Parashewanella spongiae: one gene and its partner. The protein of the gene in region 1 interacts with the protein of each later gene in a pairwise test. Links are inferred from orthologs where the notes say so. Each region holds a gene or a part of one and is shown on either strand. Other genes may lie near its edges.

What was found. The genes of interacting proteins can lie anywhere in the genome.
Region 2: the proteins of rhlB (region 1) and pnp interact in binary tests that used the Escherichia coli proteins (3 or more experiments, as listed by UniProt). The link is inferred for Parashewanella spongiae from one-to-one orthologs.

What each region holds. Positions count from the first base shown.
Region 1 is NZ_CP037952.1:222,926-231,514, forward strand. The notes cover bases 4,121-6,975. They hold rhlB (ATP-dependent RNA helicase RhlB), read left to right. Parts: upstream 4,121-4,818; coding sequence 4,819-6,132; downstream 6,133-6,975. Other genes in these bases: trxA (thioredoxin TrxA), read right to left, coding at 4,176-4,502; E2I05_RS00935 (Ppx/GppA phosphatase family protein), read left to right, coding at 6,133-6,975. Also shown: E2I05_RS00905 (ISAs1 family transposase), read right to left, coding at 1-329; E2I05_RS00910 (group II intron maturase-specific domain-containing protein), read left to right, coding at 522-902; E2I05_RS00915 (hypothetical protein), read right to left, coding at 1,367-2,512; transcription termination factor Rho, read right to left, coding at 2,686-3,951; more of E2I05_RS00935, read left to right, coding at 6,976-7,059; E2I05_RS00940 (thioredoxin family protein), read right to left, coding at 7,048-7,446; E2I05_RS00945 (mechanosensitive ion channel family protein), read left to right, coding at 7,572-8,589.
Region 2 is NZ_CP037952.1:4,583,625-4,589,824, reverse strand. What follows is about bases 229-3,205. They hold pnp (polyribonucleotide nucleotidyltransferase), read left to right. Parts: upstream 229-660; coding sequence 661-2,751; downstream 2,752-3,205. Other genes in these bases: E2I05_RS18195 (hypothetical protein), read left to right, coding at 2,959-3,205; E2I05_RS18205 (putative bifunctional diguanylate cyclase/phosphodiesterase), read right to left, coding at 229-375. Also shown: more of E2I05_RS18205, read right to left, coding at 1-228; more of E2I05_RS18195, read left to right, coding at 3,206-3,216; ltrA (group II intron reverse transcriptase/maturase), read left to right, coding at 3,722-5,002; lipoprotein NlpI, read left to right, coding at 5,508-6,200. UniProt on the Escherichia coli protein: Involved in mRNA degradation. Catalyzes the phosphorolysis of single-stranded polyribonucleotides processively in the 3'- to 5'-direction. Also involved, along with RNase II, in tRNA processing.

The sequences.
Region 1 (8,589 bases):
TGCTCTTTACCATCTCGTTCCCGTAATGTGTTGGAAAAGTTAATAAAGCAAGACATCATACTTTCGGCTTTAACACCTCTAATTATTCTTCCAATTGAATGTCTTGTCGGGATACCGTTACTAAATGGACGGTATTGTCTTAACCAATCTAATTGAGCTTCCCCAAAAATGTTGATGGCTTTCCACCCTGTCGCACCGCAAAGCACTGCGGCAATAGTAAGAAAAATAATATCCGCTAAATCATACTCTTTATTGGCTTCTACACGATGGTCTTCAATTTGCTCAATCTCTTTCATTACGTCCATAATCAGGCTCAAATCAGTATTCATTTGTCGATCTGATCATCGTTATAGAGGAAAGTTCAAAATTTCTTTAATTATTTTTTTCAAGACCTAAAGCGCGATCCCGCCCTGAAGCAAACCTACACACAAGAGCAACTGGACTGGATAACACAGCAATTAAGTGATGAAGGTCTGAAGCTAAATCAAAGTAAAACCCACTGTGTGGATATGGGAAAGCTGATGAATGAGTTTGATTTCCTCGGTTTTAACTTTCAACGGATCACAGGCCTCATCAAAGGCACCAGTTACATCAAGATACAGGCGTCTAAGAAGAGCCAAACAAAGCTGAAAAATAAAATCAGAGACATAGTGAAACACCGAACCTCAAATACACTTGGCGTACTGATAAATAAGGTTAATCAAGTTCTGAGGGGATGGAAACACTATTTTGGTGGGATAGGTTATCCCAGAGGTGTATTTTTCAGAATAAATGGATTTGTAGTAAACCGGTTCTATCGCTGGCATCGTCGCTTAAGTCAACGTCGAAGCAAGTATCTATCACGAGGTGCTTACGAAAAATTACGCCAAGCTGGTCTTGAGTATTTACCCACGACAAGATGATAAGCAAAGTGAAGGGGCTGAGAGAAGTGTAACAACAGAGCCGTGTGAGGGAAAACCTCATGCACGGAATCGAAGAGGGGCTGCTGGATAAGCGATAGCGAAGCCAGTAGCCTACTCTACTTGAACGCCAGCTTTGTATGGCAGTCGTAGGGAATATAAGTACCTGTCGATAAGTTCTTTGATAATTATTGTGTTCAGGTTTAGTGCTATACAAGACGCAATGTAGGGCGCATAGCCGTAGCTATTTAACCGAAGTTGCAACACAGTAGAGTGGTGAAACTAGGCACTAGAAAATCTTAAGAAACTTATGGTCAGGTACTTAGTATTTCGAACATGCGCCTTGTACTGAAAACCTTTATCTCTTGCTGAGTGAGAGATTAATTACTGTATTTGACATTACTATCAATTGCTTATGAATACTTGGGTGTGAGGGTAATATTGTGACTAAGTTGATCCGCCGTTTACTATTCTGAAACATCGACACTAAGCCATTTCTCATAGTTTCCACTGAAAACACTTTCATCGTACACCGTATCGTCTTCTTCGGTGGTTACAGGATGGTATAAGTTATCGAGTACATCTAATGATGGAGGGGAAACATCAGAGGACAGTGCTTGTTTAATAGCGCTTTCTGTAATGTTGTCCGCTTGTACATCAAGTTTTTTTGCTAATTCAATGCAGGTATAAGCAGCATAACGGCTGCAATTCGTGGTATCAAACAAACCTTGAAATCGTGTGCTCACCGATTTAATAACGCCATAAAAATTAAATCTGTCGGAATCAATAATAAGCATTGTTTCTGGCGTCACTATGCCTAAGACAGTATGAGCATTGGTTAAACAACCTCTTTCATTTACCCCAAGCGGAAATAATATGGTTTTATTAGGGTGCTTTTTTCTTAGCGCTTGAACTAGTGTAGGCATTCCTCGCTTAACTTCTGCTAAGGATTGTGTACAGCTTTTATCGACCAATACGGCTGAGTTTGTTTGAAACTGATGTTTACTAAGTTGTGAAGCAATCATGTCATCGGCTTCACTTAATTGAGTCACATGATGACGAGTATGATCTGTGCTAGCAGTGATTTTGTTTTGCCACCAATTAATAAAAGAGCCAACATGAGGTTGTTCGGGACTAAAATGTGAAGAAAGTGATAGAGCGTCAAAACTGGTGTGTAGTGAAACACTATCGATTTCAGTAGATAACTCTTTGTTCGAACTTGAAGTTTGTTGCTCACTTATCGCGTATGATTTACTGGTTTTTACGCCTTCGATAGACAGCGCAGGCTCTGAAATTATTTTATAATCGTCAAATGAAAATTGGTAATTTTGGTTATTTTTTTCATGCCAATTTTTGGCAAAATGAAAGGCCGCGAGCTGAACTCTGAAGGGTCTTTTTTTTTCACTGTAAATTTCAGTAAGTCGATGCTTACCATTTTCGTTTGTTACTTGATATTCAAAATTGCCTAGTACCTTATTGGTACCTTCTTCTCGTTCATAACACCTAACGTAAGCTTTTGATAATTTACCTGCTTCTACGGTATTAATTTTCCCGTCAACATTGGTAATTTCATCAGGGTAAAAAACACTGTATTTGATTTGCTCGACAGACATGCTCAGGACCTACAATAATTTAATGCATATAATTTAATGAGTTAGGCGCACAATATAAGTAAGTATGGTTTATTAATCGAGCCGATTAGATTAAATTTTATTAAAGAGAGCAGGCGGTGGCATAAAAAAACCAGTCAAATGACTGGTTTTTTGTGTGAATTGAGCACGCGTTATTAGGATTTAGCGCGTTTCATGGCCGTAAAGAATTCATCATTGGTTTTGGTTAAAGCCAGCTTGTCGATTAAGAACTCCATTGCGCCTACTTCATCCATTGGATTAAGGATCTTACGCAAAATCCACATCTTCTGAAGTTCGTCGGGTGTGGTTAACTTTTCTTCACGACGAGTACCTGAGCGATTAAAGTCAATCGCTGGGAAGACACGTCTTTCAGCTGCTTTGCGAGAAAGATGCAACTCTTGGTTACCGGTACCTTTAAATTCTTCGTAGATGACTTCATCCATTTTAGAACCAGTATCCACTAAGGCGGTCGCGATAATTGTTAAGCTGCCACCGAATTCGATGTTACGAGCGGCACCAAAGAAACGCTTTGGACGATGTAGAGCGTTAGCATCAACACCACCGGTAAGTACTTTACCCGATGAAGGGATCACAGTGTTGTAAGCGCGCGCTAAACGAGTGATAGAATCTAACAAAATGACAACGTCTTTTTTGTGTTCAACTAAACGCTTGGCTTTTTCAATGACCATTTCAGCCACTTGAACGTGACGGCTAGCAGGCTCATCAAAGGTTGAAGCAATCACTTCACCTTTAACCAAACGTTGCATTTCGGTCACTTCTTCAGGACGTTCGTCAATGAGCAATACCATCAACAATACATCGGGATTATTATGAGTGATCGACTGAGCTATATTCTGTAGTAGTAAGGTCTTACCCGCTTTTGGCGGTGCAACGATCAAACCACGCTGGCCTTTACCTATTGGCGAACACAAATCTAAAATTCGTGCGGTAATGTCTTCCGTTGAACCATTACCACGCTCCATGCGGATACGTTCATCAGCGTGAAGCGGTGTTAGGTTTTCAAATAAGATTTTGCTACGAGAATTTTCTGGTTTGTCGAAATTAACTTCGTTGACTTTCAATAATGCAAAGTAACGCTCACCTTCTTTCGGAGGGCGTATCTTACCAAAAATGGTATCACCAGTACGCATGTTAAAGCGGCGTATTTGGCTTGGCGATACATAGATGTCATCTGGACCTGCGAGATAGGAGCCGCCAGCACTTCGTAGGAAGCCGAAACCATCCTGGAGAATTTCTAATACACCACCGCCGAAGATGTCTTCGCCGCTTTTTGCGTGTGCTTTTAGAATGGCGAAAATGATGTCCTGCTTACGTGCACGGGCCATATTTTCTAGTTTCATACTTTCAGCTAGTTCGACTAGCTTGGATATGGGGGTCTCTTTAAGTTCTGATAAATTCATGTTGGGGGTCTTGTTTTGCGTGACAAAATCTACTGATGTTATGACAGTAATGTTTTGTTATCCAGGATTATGGTTCAGTGAGTGAGAATTGAATATTTCGATGTTATTTGTATAACAAACTAGCACTAAGTAAGGAGTTCGTCCAGAAATTTAGAAAAACTTGACACAATTAATCGATATTTGTGCCAAGTTTCATGTTTTTTGTGTTGATTTCGAGGCTGAACTTACAGTTGAGCGTCGACAAATTCTTTTAATTGAGTTTTAGACAATGCGCCAACTTTAGTTGCTGCAAGTTCACCATTCTTGAAAATAAGCAATGTAGGAATGCCACGTACGCCATATTTAGCAGGAGATTGGTTATTTTGATCAACATTTAACTTGGTTACCGTTAGTTTACCGGCGTATTCTTCAGCGATATCGTCAAGAATTGGAGCAATCATTTTACAAGGACCACACCACTCTGCCCAGAAGTCTACTAATACAAGACCTTCAGCTTTTAATACGTCGTTTTCAAAGCTGTCGTCGCTTAGGTAAATAATTTTATCACTCATGAAGTTCTCCAGTTCGGTTGCCATTGCTGGTTTGTTAACGGCTTAACCTGTATATTGGGATACGTACTTGTACTTTCAAGTCCGAATACTGCTAAATGTCAGCTTTTTATGCCTTGTAATGCAATGCTGCCATTTTAACGTAAATAATAAATACGTAGCAGCTAAAAGCATCGAAAGTGAGAACTAAGAATCAAGTGCTCAGCTCCGGATTTTTTAACAGACCTTTTTTTTATTGTTGTTATTACAAACGGTCAAGTATTTTTATCAATTCTTTCAGAATTGATATTGTTGCAACCCTAACTGGTATGCCTACGCTATGAGCGATACACATTTATCAAGTCAAAAATTTGCTGATCTAGCTTTGGATCTTAAAGTAAAATCAGCCTTAAGTGAAAATGGATTCGAGTTTTGTACTCCAATTCAAGCTTTATCTTTACCTGTACTTCTTCAGACGAAAGACATTGCTGGTCAAGCACAGACCGGCACGGGTAAAACCATGGCCTTTTTGGTCGCTACTTTTAATCACTTGTTGACGACTCCAGCTCCAGAATCGCGTCAATTAAATCAGCCCCGTGCGATCATCATGGCGCCGACTCGTGAACTTGCGATTCAAATCGCCAAAGACGCCAAGCTGCTTTCAGACCACACAAAACTTAAAGTTGGGATTGTGTTCGGTGGTGAAAGCTACGATGTGCAGATGAAAGTGCTTGAAAAAGGCGTGGATATTCTTATTGGTACCACTGGGCGAATTATCGATTACGTTCGCCAAGGTGTGATCAGCTTAAGCGCGATCCAAGCGGTTGTGCTAGATGAAGCTGATCGTATGTTCGACTTAGGCTTTATAAAAGACATCCGTTTCTTATTTCGCAGAATGCCAGACTCAAAACAACGTTTAAATATGTTGTTTTCAGCGACATTGTCAATGAAAGTGCAAGAATTGGCTTACGATCATATGAATGATCCCGTTAAAGTCGAAATTGCTCCTGAAGAAAAAACCTCAAAAAACATCAAAGAAGAGTTATTTTATCCATCCGCAGAAGATAAAATTCCATTGCTCATGAGTTTGATTGAGGAAGATTGGCCAGAAAAAGCCATCGTGTTTGCGAACACTAAACACATCTGTGAAAAACTTTGGTCATGGCTTGAAGGCGATAAACACCGAGTGGGGCTACTTACCGGTGATGTGCCGCAAAAGAAGCGTTTACGCATTTTAGAGCAATTTACCAGTGGCAAAATTGATATTTTAGTGGCAACGGATGTGGCGGCGCGCGGGTTACACATTGCGGATGTATCGCACGTGTATAACTTTGATTTGCCCGATGACTGTGAAGATTATGTTCACCGTATCGGACGTACAGGTCGTGCCGGTCAAAAGGGGATTTCAGTGAGCTTTGCTTGTGAAGAATATGCTCTGAACCTGCCTGCGATTGAAGACTACATTCAGCATTCTATCCCAGTGACAGGCTATGCCCGTGATGCGTTATTGGATGATTTAGCTAAACCTGCTGCCATCCACCGTAAGCACGTACCGAGAACAACTCGAGAACGCAACTCAGGCTCTCGTCCTGGCGGCGCTCCACGAGGAAAAAGCCGCCCGCAGCGTCATGATCGGACTCGCAGACATTCATAAATGACTTCTCGATTTGCTGCTGCCATAACGCTTGGCTCTAATAGCTTTAATATGCTGGTTGCCCAGTTTGAATGTGGCCAGCCTAATGTTGTGGCAAAATACAAACGCAAAGTACGACTCGCCAACGGCATTAAAGCCGATGGTGAGTTAACACCAGAAGCTATGATTCGGGGGCTGGATTGTTTGGCCATGTTTGCTCAAAAGCTCAAACAGCATCAAATCCCGTCTGAACGAACTAAGATCATTGCGACAGCGACCTTAAGAAATGTTAGCAACGCTGACGATTTCAATGGGCAGGCGTTGGCTATCTTGGGACAACGTATTGAAATAATTTCTGGCGATCAAGAAGCCGAGCTTATTTATCAAGGGATGTTTCATACCACAGAAGGCGAATTTCGCCGTTTGGTTATCGACATTGGTGGTGGCAGTACCGAGTTCATTATCGGTGACGGTGACAAACTTTTGTATAAAACGAGCCTTCCGATAGGTTGTGTCAGTTATCAGCAGCCGTATTTTTCTCAATTCCCCTACCAAAAAGCGGATTTTGATAACGTGGTCACTCAAGTTCAACGTGTCTTATCACCTCATTTAGAGATGCTTAAATCCTATGGATGTTCTCGTGCCGTAGGCGCATCTGGAAGTGTTCAAACTTTGGTGGAATTGTTGAGATACCGTGGCTTTGACGAGGTCATAACATTAGCGTTCCTCAAGCAAATTAGAACTGAAATACTGCAACAAACATGTTCAACCTTAAGTAATATTGAAGGCTTAACACCTGAGCGAGCACCAACATTAGCGACGGGCGTCGCGATTATGTTGGCGCTGTTTGAGTTACTCGAAATCACTTCGATTAACCTGTCGGGCGGGGCGTTACGTGAAGGCGTACTTCATCAATTAGCCCAAACTTTACAAGGTTCAGTTAAGTAACTTCACTAAGTCTTCTTCTAGTGTTAACTCAGGTCGTTCGATGATACGACCAATTTCACTATCTTGTTGCTTAACGATATAAGTTGGTAAACGGCTAAATTCGTATTGAGCGGCCAGTCCTTGTACATCGACTTTTTGTTTATCTACGCCAAAATATTTCACTTGAATGTTTGCATTGCCAATGGCATTTATGATGGCGTTGAAGCGTGGAATATCACGATGGCAATCTGGACACCATGTGCCAATAATGACAACGATTTCTGTGGGCGTTTGAATTTGCTTAAGCGGCTCAATCACTGATAAGTTGACTTGATAGTTGCCGTCAAAGTCTGGAAATTTGGCTAATTCAGCGAGTAACTCAGTAAGGTTTAAAGCACCTGTTAACATGGTATTAAGGATCCAATCGAAAAGTTATGCTGCATTTTGAAGTAGGCTCGATATATACTCAAGCTTAGATTGAAAAGTGAACGACTTATCTGTGATTGGTATAATGTATCGCCAAGGAGTGCTGAGTGAAAATTGATGTGCCAGAGAACGCCACTAAGTGGCTTATCGACCAAGGGTGGAATGCAGAGCTTGCCTCTGTGTTGACTGCAGTTGCCATATTAACATTATCCGTTGTCTTTGTTTGGTTAATATATTTGCTTGCGAAACGGGTGCTTGTCAAAATGATCCATGCGCTGATCAAGCGCACGCGAGCCACTTGGGACGATGTGCTTATTCAATACAAAGTATTTGATAAATTGATCGTGATACTTCCTGTGTTGGTGTTGTCAGAGTTGATGTCTTATGTACTTTCAGAATACCCTTTGTTTGCTGCTGTGGCGCAACGTGGCCTGTATCTGATCAGTGTTATCCTTATTATTCGTTCGATTTATGCGGCTATGGATGCCGGTAATGCAATTGCTGATAGCCATCATTTAACCCGTCGTTTGCCAGTTAAAAGTTTTGTACAGCTCATTAAATTGTTTTTGTTCTTTGTCGGCATGATTTTAGCTGTAGCAGTGATTACTAAAGAGTCACCATTCTTCTTTCTCAGTGGCTTAGGTGTTGCGACGGGTTTAGTGATGTTGGTGTTCAGAGACACCATTTTGGGCTTTGTTGCTGGCATCCAACTTGCCGCAAACCGAATGGTAAGCTCTGGTGATTGGATCCAAATGGATAAATACGGCGCTGACGGAGCAGTAGTCGAAGTATCACTTACAACGGTAAAAGTTCAAAACTGGGACAACACCATTACCATGATCCCTGCTTATGCCCTCGTTTCAGACGCATTTCGCAATTGGCAAGGGATGTCAGAATCTGGTGGTCGACGGATAAAACGCGCTATTAATATCGAGATCAGTAGCGTGCGCTTTTTGACAGAACAAGACAAAGCAAAATTATTGAGTGTTAATCATCTCAAACAATACTTACCTAAGATTGAAGCCGAAATTAGTGAAATCAATGCACACACTAGCGATATTGATAACTTGGTGAATGGCCGTCGACTCACCAATTTAGGTACTCTTCGCGCCTATTTACGCGAGT
Region 2 (6,200 bases), 4.4 Mb from region 1 along the record:
TACCACGTTGTTTGGTAATTGCTGGGCGTTTTTTTTATAGAGTAAATGAGAGCTTGATTGAATGTCCTTGAGTAACCAATTAATTGTTTGAATAATTATACTCGTTGTTGGGATGGGCGTTTTATTGGCACTGAATATTTTTCCTCCATTGCTTAGCTCTATCTGAACCGATTGTATCCATGGTAGACTAAGTGATTGATCTAAAAGTTTTTCAGCTAAAAACAAATTTTTTTCAGGACGAGCCTTTATGCTAGATTGCTCAAGGCTTTGGATCAAACGTATTTGTTGATAGGTCAAATGTTGTTTTTCAGTGTTAATAGCCGAAATAAATTCAATGACAAAAGTGCACGCTGCAAAACAGAGCACAGTGAGCATGACGAGATAAGTTTGCTTCCCTGTTAATGAAGTCAAGCTAAGTATCTTCCTTGTTACTTTGTTTGGGTATTCAATCGGTTTATCGTTAACTTTAGTAATACATTATTTAGAAAAGCAGTTAACTAAATGTAGCAATTTGAAATGATTTTGGTGCTTTAAATTAAGATATGAGCATCAGTTTTCATGTTATTAGTATCAGATCAGTATAGGCGCTTTATCTGTACCGTGGAGTTAAAGTATACTAACGCGCGAAATGTAAGGTAAATTAATTAAGGAATGGGTCAAGTGAATCCTATTGTAAAGAGTTTTGAATACGGTCAGCATACCGTCACTCTGGAAACCGGAGTAATTGCACGTCAAGCTGACGCAGCTGTACTAGCAAGTATGGGCGACACAACAGTGTTGGTTACTGTAGTTGGAAAGAAAGTAGCCGAGCCAGGTCGTGACTTTTTTCCTTTGACAGTTAACTATCAGGAAAAAACGTATGCTGCCGGCAAAATCCCAGGTGGATTCTTCAAGCGAGAAGGTCGTCCTGGTGAAGATGAAACTCTGATTGCACGTCTGATTGACCGTCCAATTCGTCCATTGTTTCCAAATGGTTTTAAAAACGAAGTTCAAGTAATCATCACAGTTGTTTCTGTTGATCCGCAAATTGAGCCAGACATTGTTTCGATGATTGGTACATCTGCGGCGCTTTCTATTTCTGGTATTCCATTTAATGGCCCATTAGGCGCAGCCCGTGTTGGTTATGTGAATGGTGAATACACGCTTAACCCACTTGTTGATTCAATGGCAGACAGCCAGCTGGATCTTGTTGTTTCAGGTACTGATTCAGCAGTTTTGATGGTTGAGTCAGAAGCCGATGCTTTGGCTGAAGAAATCATGCTTGGTGCTGTAGTTTATGGTCATGAACAGCAACAAGTTGTCGTTAATGCGATTAAAGAGTTTAAAGCTGAAGTTAATACTCCTGAGTGGGAATGGACAGCTCCAGCGGTAGATGAAGAGTTAAAAGCGAAAATTGCTGATTTAGCGGAAAATGGCATCGGCGAAGCTTATAACATCGTTGCTAAGCATGAGCGTCGTGATGCCGTAACTGAAGTTAAAAATGCGGCTAAAGAAGCATTACTTGAAGCAAACCCAGATGTTTGTTTAAGAACCGTTGACGACTTATTAAGTAGCTTAGAAAAGAATATTGTTCGTGGTCGTATTATCCGTGGTGAACCACGTATCGATGGTCGTGAACCAGACATGATCCGCGCGTTGAACGTGTTGGCAGGTGTATTACCGCGTACTCACGGTAGTGCAGTATTTACACGTGGTGAAACTCAGGCGCTTGTGACTTGTACGCTCGGTACTGAACGTGATGCACAGAAAATTGACAGCATCATGGGTGAGCGTGTAAACCGTTTCATGCTTCACTATAATTTCCCTCCGTATTCAGTGGGTGAAACAGGCATGGTAGGCTCACCTAAGCGTCGTGAAATCGGTCATGGTAAATTAGCTTGGCGTGGCATGAAGGCGGTAATGCCTTCTGAATCAGAATTCCCATACAGTGTTCGCGTTGTTTCTGAAATCACTGAATCAAATGGTTCGAGCTCAATGGCTTCTGTTTGTGGTACTTCATTGGCTCTTATGGATGCCGGTGTACCTATCAAGACTTCTGTTGCAGGTATTGCTATGGGTCTTGTTAAAGAAGGCGACGATTTCGTTGTACTTTCTGACATCTTGGGAGATGAAGATCACCTTGGTGATATGGACTTTAAAGTTGCTGGAACAAACGGCGGTATCACAGCTCTTCAGATGGATATCAAAATTGAAGGTATCACTAAAGAGATTATGGACATCGCTCTGCAACAAGCGCTTGGTGCTCGTATTCATATCTTGAACGTGATGGATTCAGCGATAGGTTCACATCGTGAAGAAATTTCTGATCATGCTCCACGTATCACAACGATCAAAATCAATCCTGAAAAAATCCGTGATGTTATCGGTAAAGGTGGCGCGGTAATTCGTGCATTAACTGAAGAAACCAACACCACGATTGAATTGGATGATGATGGTACAGTACGTATTGCTTCTGCAAGTGGCGATGACACTCGTGAAGCTATTCGTCGCATCGAAGAGCTTACTTCAGAAGTTGAAGTTGGTACTATCTACAAAGGTAAAGTTATCCGTATCGTCGATTTCGGTGCTTTTGTTAACATTCTTCCAGGTAAAGATGGTCTAGTACACATTTCACAAATTAGTGAAGAACGTGTTGCTAACGTTTCCGATCACTTAGAAGTGAATCAAGAAGTCGATGTAAAAGTAATGGAAGTCGATCGCCAAGGTCGCGTTCGTCTATCGATTAAAGAAGCAAAGCCTGCTGCTGAGTAATACTCAAACGGCATTGTATTGGTATATATGAAGGAGATCTTAGGATCTCCTTTTTTTATGTCTTTTTGATGGTTTTATACCAATTACAGTAATTAAATTCCCAGCTCAGAGCTATGTATGTGTTCAACCTAAAACATCAACTGAACGCTGAGTATATGAGTAACTGTTTGAGCAATAAGATGACTTTATCATCTAGGCTTTCACCCAATGAGTGAAGTGCTCTACGCTCACAAGCTTGCTAAAATGACTGCTATCTGCGTTGTAACTTTTGCAAGTAGAATAAACTATTTGCTGCAAGCTACGCCTTACTATCAGCCATTTTTTCTACGCTTGAGAACGCAGTCAACTGATGTTTCTAGGGAGCGCCACGAAGCGCTTTATTCTGTTGCGGGATTTGTCTCAACGTATACGCAGCCAAGCGATTACATGGCCATAAACCAGAGACAGCAACGTTATTATTTATAATAAGTCCATCAGGTTGAAACGTACCTGACGGGATAATTACCAGTTCATCCCGAAATCTGACGGGCATGCATAATGGGTAACCGCTATGACATGAAGCCCTGTGACAAAGGCCTTGAATAAAGGTTGAGATGCAATGTAGGCCGCAGCATCAAGCGAATTCAGTTAAGCGTCGTAAATCAAAAAATGAAGATGGGGAGTCTTTCCTAGTTGACGAACCCTGACACAAACAGAGAAGCAACTGGTAAATGCATCTGTTTGATCTTCCGGCGTAATATGAAGTGGCATGTATTGAAGGAAATAAAGTGAACGTGGGAGAGCCTGAGTGTTGGAAGGTAGTGACTTCCACTATCCGAATATAAGGTAAACCGAAATTTCAGATAGGGCGCTCAGGCAGTCGGATGAGCCCATAGTACCGTTAACCGTGAAGACAACATAACTTCACATCAGGGAAGGGGCTCAGTGTTACACCCGTTTTTTAACGTAACTTTTGAGGTGAAATTGCCATATGGCTAACACTCCAGTAAATATCAGAATATTACAGCGAAAACTTTACTTACGCTCAAAGCTTAACTCGGAGCTACGATTTTACAGCTTGTACGATAAACTCAGTCGCCTAGATATACTCGAAGAAGCCTATCGACGATGCAAAGCCAATAAAGGCGGAGCAGGAATTGATGGCATCACATTCAGTTATCTAGAGCAGCAAAAGAAAGTCGTTGCGCTGTTAAAAGAAATTCAAACTCAATTACAACAGAAAAACTATCGACCTAGCCCAGTCAAACGAGTAGAAATACTCAAAGACAACGGCAAAACGCGGAAACTTGGGATCCCGATAATCAGTGACAGAATTGTGCAAATGGCGATGACAATAGTGATGCAACCCGTCTACGAACCTCATTTACATGAACACAGTTATGGCTACCGACCATGTCGAAGCGCCCAGCAAGCGGTAAAAGTCATTGAAATGAGCCTAAAACAAGGCTACCAGCACGTACTCGATGCTGACTTGAGTGCCTATTTCGATACCATCCCGCACGCTAAGTTGATGACAAAAATAGAAAGGCGAATAAGCGACAGCAGCTTTCTGAGTTTACTGAAAAGCTTTATCAAAGCGCCCATCAGCATAGAGACGGTCAACAGAAAATGGCGAATAGAAGCAAGCCGATGTGGCACTCCGCAAGGCGGAGTTATCTCTCCACTACTGGCTAACATCTATCTCAACGATTTCTGTTTGAAAATACACGAAAAAACACCGTGTAAAATCGTTACCTATGCAGATGATTTTGTTGTACTTCATAAGCAAACCTACACACAAGAGCAACTGGACTGGATAACACAGCAATTAAGTGATGAAGGTCTGAAGCTAAATCAAAGTAAAACCCACTGTGTGGATATGGGAAAGCTGATGAATGAGTTTGATTTCCTCGGTTTTAACTTTCAACGGATCACAGGCCTCATCAAAGGCACCAGTTACATCAAGATAGAGGCGTCTAAGAAGAGCCAAACAAAGCTGAAAAATAAAATCAGAGACATAGTGAAACACCGAACCTCAAATACACTTGGCGTACTGATAAATAAGGTTAATCAAGTTCTGAGGGGATGGAAACACTATTTTGGTGGGATAGGTTATCCCAGAGGTGTATTTTTCAGAATAAATGGATTTGTAGTAAACCGGTTCTATCGCTGGCATCGTCGCTTAAGTCAACGTCGAAGCAAGTATCTATCACGAGGTGCTTACGAAAAATTACGCCAAGCTGGTCTTGAGTATTTACCCACGACAAGATGATAAGCAAAGTGAAGGGGCTGAGAGAAGTGTAACAACAGAGCCGTGTGAGGGAAAACCTCATGCACGGAATCGAAGAGGGGCTGCTGGATAAGCGATAGCGAAGCCAGTAGCCTACTCTACTTCAAAGTACAAGTGAAATTGATGAAGACATAGTTATTACCGACATACAAAACTGTCGTCATTACATTGCTACGTTGAGACAATTTTGCGTAGTAATTTGAACACATACAAGCTCCCGAAGGGCAAGGCTAAAGGATTCCATTACTAGGTTACAAGTTTTTGAATTATCCCGACAAAAGCACTAAGTGCGTTGAACGCCAGTTTTGTATGGCGGCCGTTAGGGTATATAGTACTTCAAACTTGCGCCTTGTACTGAAATCCTTTAGCTCTTGCTGAGTGGGAAGTTAATTACTGTAATTGGTATTATTATTGAAGAAATAGGTTTGCATGGCTGTTTCTTCGATGAATTGATATGATGAAGCAGTTTTTACCATTTCAAAGGCTTATCTTAATGAAACGAAACTTGCATGTTCTTTTGGCTGTACTTGGCATGAATCTACTTGTTGGTTGCGTATCAACAAATAATACGACTGCTTTGTTAATCGAGCCTGCGTTGCCGGAGCAAAAAGCTGAAATTAATATCGCCAGATTAAATGAAATATTAACTACGGTAAAACTCACTCAGGAGCAAAAGGCAAGATTTCATTATGAGCGCGGTGTGTCATACGACAAAGTTGGGCTGAGGTTATTGGCTCGCTATGATTTTCAGCAAGCATTAAAATTAGAACCTACTTTAGCGGATGCCTACAATTTTTTAGGTATTTATTACACGCAAGAAGGTAATTTTAATAACGCCTATGAAGCTTTTGATGCGGTATTAGAACTCGCTCCCAATTATGACTATGCTCATCTTAACCGTGGTATTTCATTGTATTATGGTGGTCGTAATGATCTCGCTTTTACGGATTTGAAAACCTTTTATGAGGCAAACCCGAAGGATGGCTATCGTTCATTATGGCTGTATATCGTTCAACGTGAACAAGACGCTGACGCGGCATCAATTGAACTCAAAAAACATCGTCAAACTCTGAATGATGACGAATGGTCAACCTCAATTGTAGATTATTACTTAGGTGATATTTCAGAGTATCAATTACTGGAACACGCAAAATTGAATATTGATATAGAAGGCGTACCA